Regions from separate parts of the Methylomonas sp. LL1 genome, predicted to be linked through region 2. Evidence: predicted binding sites of a transcription regulator. Region 2 holds the regulator's gene; the other holds the start of a gene.
What was found. The regulator HrcA, encoded in region 2, represses chaperone genes, less so after heat shock. The targets are predictions, from matches to a motif close to TNTTAGCACTCNNNNNNNNNGAGTGCTAANA.

Region 1 (2,405 bases), 2.3 Mb from region 2:
GTGATAGCCTGTTTTGCATTTGCACCGCTAGGTTATTTTATTTATATGTACACGATGAAGAGTGGCGAGCCGTTTGGGGATATTGAACCGCATGGCGACAGCGAGTCGGCGGTGTTGAATATAGCCGCAAAACTAATCGATAAAGTTAAAGCGGTGATCGGTAAAAAATAACTACCGCTCATTACAAAAGCCGGGGAAACCCGGCTTTTTTGTAGCCATGGTTTGTTAATCCGTGCCGCAAGTCGGGCAAGCCGGATTTTTCTTCAGGCGCAAGGTTTGCCATTCCATATTGAGGCTGTCCAGCAACAGTAGGCGGCCGGTCAAGCTTTCTCCAATGTTCATGATGATTTTCATCGCTTCCAAAGCCTGAATGCTGCCGACAATACCGGTAATCGGCGCAATCACGCCGTTGCGGGCGCAGTTTTGCAATTCCTCGCCATCGCTTTGATACAAACAATTGTAGCAAGGGCTGTCGTTCAGTCCGGGGGTGAATACGCTGATTTGGCCTTCGAAACGAATCGCCGCGCCCGATACCAGCGGCGTGTGTTGTTCGACGCAAGCTCGGTTGATCGCGAAGCGGGTACCGAAGTTATCGCTGCAGTCGAGCACCACATCGGCCGCCGCGACTTCCCGATCCAGAAGTTGTCCCTGTAATCGAGCCTTATGGGCCAGCACATTCACTTCCGGATTGATTTTTTTCAGGGTGTTAAGGGTTGAAATGACTTTATCCAGCCCTATATCGGGGGTGTTGTGGGCAATCTGTCGTTGCAAATTGGTTAAATCCACCTGATCGTCATCGTAGATAGTGATTTGTCCAATACCTGCCGCGGCGAGGTACATCGCCGCGGGGGAACCGAGGCCGCCGGCGCCGACGATCAATATCTTGGCGTCGAGTAACTTTTGCTGCCCAGTCATATCGACTTGCGGCAGCATGATCTGGCGGCTGTAACGGAGTAATTGTTGGTCGTTCATGATGATGGCTGTGATGAGTAGGTCGCAGATAATGCCAAAGAGCTTGACAGAGTGCAAAACCCCGATATTATTAGCACTCATGGCTAGAGAGTGCTAATAAGTTATTTAAACGTTAACTTTAATCTACATTAAGGAGATATTGATGAAAATTCGTCCGTTACATGACCGCGTTGTCGTAAAACGCGTTGAAGAAGAAACCAAAACCGCCGGTGGTATCGTATTACCCGGTTCCGCCGCGGAAAAGCCTAGCGAAGGCGAAGTACTGGCCGTCGGTTCCGGCAAACAATTGGATAACGGCCAAGTGCGTGCTCTGGAAGTTAAAGTTGGCGACAAAGTATTGTTCGGCAAATATTCCGGCACTGAAGTCAAAGTCGATGGCGAGCAATATATCGTCATGCGCGAAGAAGACATCATGGGCATCTTGGGTTAATCCCAAACGATTGTTTATCAATTAGTTAATAGATTAGGAATATAAAAAATGGCAGCAAAAGACGTAAAATTTGGCGGCGAAGCCCGCGCATTAATGGCGCAAGGTGTCAACATCCTGGCTAACGCGGTAAAAGTTACCTTGGGTCCTAAAGGCCGTAACGCCGTACTGGATAAAAGCTTCGGCGCTCCAACCATCACCAAGGACGGCGTTTCAGTCGCGAAAGAAATCGAATTGCAAGACAAGTTCGAAAATATGGGTGCGCAAATGGTGAAAGAGGTCGCTTCCAAGACTTCCGATGTGGCCGGCGACGGCACCACCACCGCAACCGTTTTGGCTCAAGCTATCGTCAACGAAGGCTTGAAATCAGTCGCCGCGGGCATGAACCCGATGGATCTGAAACGTGGTATCGACACAGCGGTTAGCGCGGCGGTTGCGGCGATCGAAAAGGCCGCAACCCCTTGCGTCGACAGCCATGCCATCGCTCAAGTCGGCACTATCTCCGCCAACTCCGACGAATCCGTCGGCGCGATCATCGCCGAAGCGATGGAAAAAGTCGGTAAAGAAGGTGTTATCACCGTTGAAGAAGGCACTGGTTTGAACAATGAACTGGACGTCGTCGAAGGTATGCAATTCGACCGCGGCTACCTGTCCCCATATTTCATCAACAAACAAGAAAATATGAGCGTTGAACTGGACGATCCATTCGTCCTGTTGTACGACAAAAAAATCTCCAACATCCGCGAAATGTTGCCGATTCTGGAAGGTGTGGCCAAATCAGGCCGTTCACTGTTGATCATTGCCGAAGACGTCGAAGGCGAAGCCTTGGCGACTCTGGTTGTCAACAACATGCGCGGTATCGTTAAAGTCGCGGCAGTCAAAGCACCTGGCTTCGGCGACCGCCGTAAAGCCATGCTGGAAGACATCGCGGTTCTGACCGGCGGCGTAGTGATCTCCGAGGAAGTGGGCCTGTCTCTGGAAAAAGCCGACATTTCTCAATTGGGCA
Region 2 (2,405 bases):
TGAATTTGGCGAAAACGGATTCGAATTGCTTGATGGTCAGTTCACTGCCTTCTCTGAATTTCACTACTTCCGGGCTGTCGCCTACCGTAGCTTGTATGCCCAGTTGCAGACTATCCAGCACGCTCAACAACTCCTTGGCGAACTTGGCCAGGCCGTATTTGCGCTCGTCATCCAAATCCTTTTGCACCCGTTTTTTCAGATTCTCCATCTCCGCCATCGTGCGGATGGCCTTGTCCAGATTGTCCGCAGCTTGTTGTTGGGCTTGCTCCAATTGTTGCCGCAAGGCTTCCAGGCCAACATCTTCGGTAGCGGCGGCGGTTTCTCCGGGGGCTTCCTCGGCAAAGGCCTCGCTGGTTTGTTCAAGCACTTCAGCGATTAATTCACTATCCGATTGCTGTTCGTGGCTTGATTGCTGATGACTCATGGTTCACTCCAAAGTTGTAATTTTCAGTTCCGTATATTGATAGGGGCGATTATTTGCTATTCAAGGCCGCGCCCAATAATTTTGCGGTGACGTCGACGAACGGAATCACTTTTTCGTAGGCCATCCGGGTCGGCCCGATTACGCCCAACACACCGACCACCTCATCATTGATCGAATACGACGAAGTCACCAGGCTGCAATGATCGAAGGCCCGATAGCCGGATTCCTCGCCGATAAAAATTTGTACTCCTTCCGCCTGCAGGCATTGATCCAGTAAATGAATCACGCCGCGTTTCTGGCTGAAAGCTTCGAATAACTGCTTCAAACGTTCCATGTCGGATAATTCCGAAAAACCCATCAAGTTGGTTTCGCCGCTGAGTACATAATCGTCCTGGGGCTGTTGCGAAAAGGTCAATTTCGCCATGTTGACCGCATCGATCATGCCCTGGTTGACATGGCTCCGATCCTGCTCCATGTCTTTCAGGATCAACTCGCGTATCTTTGCTACGCTGCGACCGGCGTACACCGAATTCAAATAATTGGCGGCTTGTTGCAACTCCGCCGGACTGTAAGGCCGGTCGGTGTGAATGATCTTGTTATGAACCTCCTGTCCATCGGTGACAAAAATCACCAATACACGGGTATTTGACATCGGCAGAAATTCGATATGCCGCAGCGCCACCGACTCTCGCCGCGGCAAAGTCACGACACCGGCCATTTTGGTGACATCCGACAGCAATCTGGAGGCTTTACTTAAGACATTGCCGGGTTCGTCGACTTCGGCCAGCAGGCTGCTCTGCAATTGGTCCAGTTCAGTTGATTCCAACGGCTTGACGGTCAACAGACTGTTCACGAACAAGCGATAGCCGCTGACCGTCGGTACCCGTCCGGCGGAAGTATGCGGTGAATGAATCAAGCCCATGTCTTCCAGATCAGCCATCACGTTGCGTATCGTCGCCGGGCTCAACTTGAGACTCGAATCCTTGGATAGCACCCGAGAACCGACCGGCTGACCGTCTTGTATATAACGCTCCACCAAGGTTTTTAATAAATAAAGCGATCTTTCGTTTAAATCCTGATTGCTTATCACCACACCACCCAAAAAACTTATTAGCACTCTAAATACGCGAGTGCCAGGGAAAACTATCAGCTAGCAAAATCCTTGTCAACACGGTTGAAGATTCGAGGCGCCAACGGCAGGCTTATCTGTGGAAGGGAAACGCTTAGAAAAAGCGGACGGTGCCGGTCAGAAAACGGAGCCGAGGCGTACAATCAAGCGCGTTTTTAATAAATCGTTAAGCTCGAATTCGGATGATTGCCATCCAACCCGCTAATTCCGGCTTGATCAGTCCATTAAAAAACCGCTTTCCAATCGGAGATAAACACCCATGCTTCCACCCGCTTTAGTCGCTATATTTGACAAGCTCGGTTTAAATTCCTTCAGCAGATTTCCGATTCCACTGCTGATACTGGCATTGCTGCTAGGTGGCTGTGCGTCGGAACCACCGCTGCCGCCCAGCGACGAGCAGGCGGAACTGCCGTCATACGGCGATCAAGCCTCGTACAACAAACCCTATAAAGTAAAAGGCAAAACCTATTATCCGTTATTGTCGGCAAGCGGCTACCGCGAAAAAGGCCTGGCCTCCTGGTACGGCGCCGAGTCCGGCAATCGCACGGCCAGCGGCAGCCTTTTCAACCCTAAAGGTTTTTCGGCGGCCCATAAGACCTTACCGATACCGTCAAAAGTCCGGGTCACCAATCTGAGCAACGGCCGCTACATCGACGTACTGATCAATGATCGCGGCCCATTTAACGGCAACCGCTTGATCGATCTATCCGAGGCCGCGGCAAAACAAATCGGCATGCGCGGCACGACCGAAGTTGAAGTCCAATATCTGGAAAATTAATCCCCCACACTTCACCCTGTCCCAATCCCAGCCATTTCGGCCCACAGGCAAATCTCCCCTGGTTCTCAACAATA

Region 1: the regulator HrcA is predicted to act here: its motif matches at 1,041-1,071, upstream of groES (co-chaperone GroES).

Annotation. Positions count from the first base shown of each region.
Region 1 is NZ_CP064653.1:2,516,786-2,519,190, reverse strand. It holds gene IVG45_RS11715 (hypothetical protein) at 1-171, shown strand, start outside; gene IVG45_RS11710 (HesA/MoeB/ThiF family protein) at 226-972, opposite strand; gene groES (co-chaperone GroES) at 1,115-1,402, shown strand; gene groL (chaperonin GroEL) at 1,451-2,405, shown strand, end outside.
Region 2 is NZ_CP064653.1:4,793,985-4,796,389, reverse strand. It holds gene grpE (nucleotide exchange factor GrpE) at 1-424, opposite strand, end outside; gene hrcA (heat-inducible transcriptional repressor HrcA) at 474-1,514, opposite strand; gene IVG45_RS22465 (septal ring lytic transglycosylase RlpA family protein) at 1,813-2,331, shown strand; gene IVG45_RS22460 (DUF4166 domain-containing protein) at 2,397-2,405, opposite strand, start outside.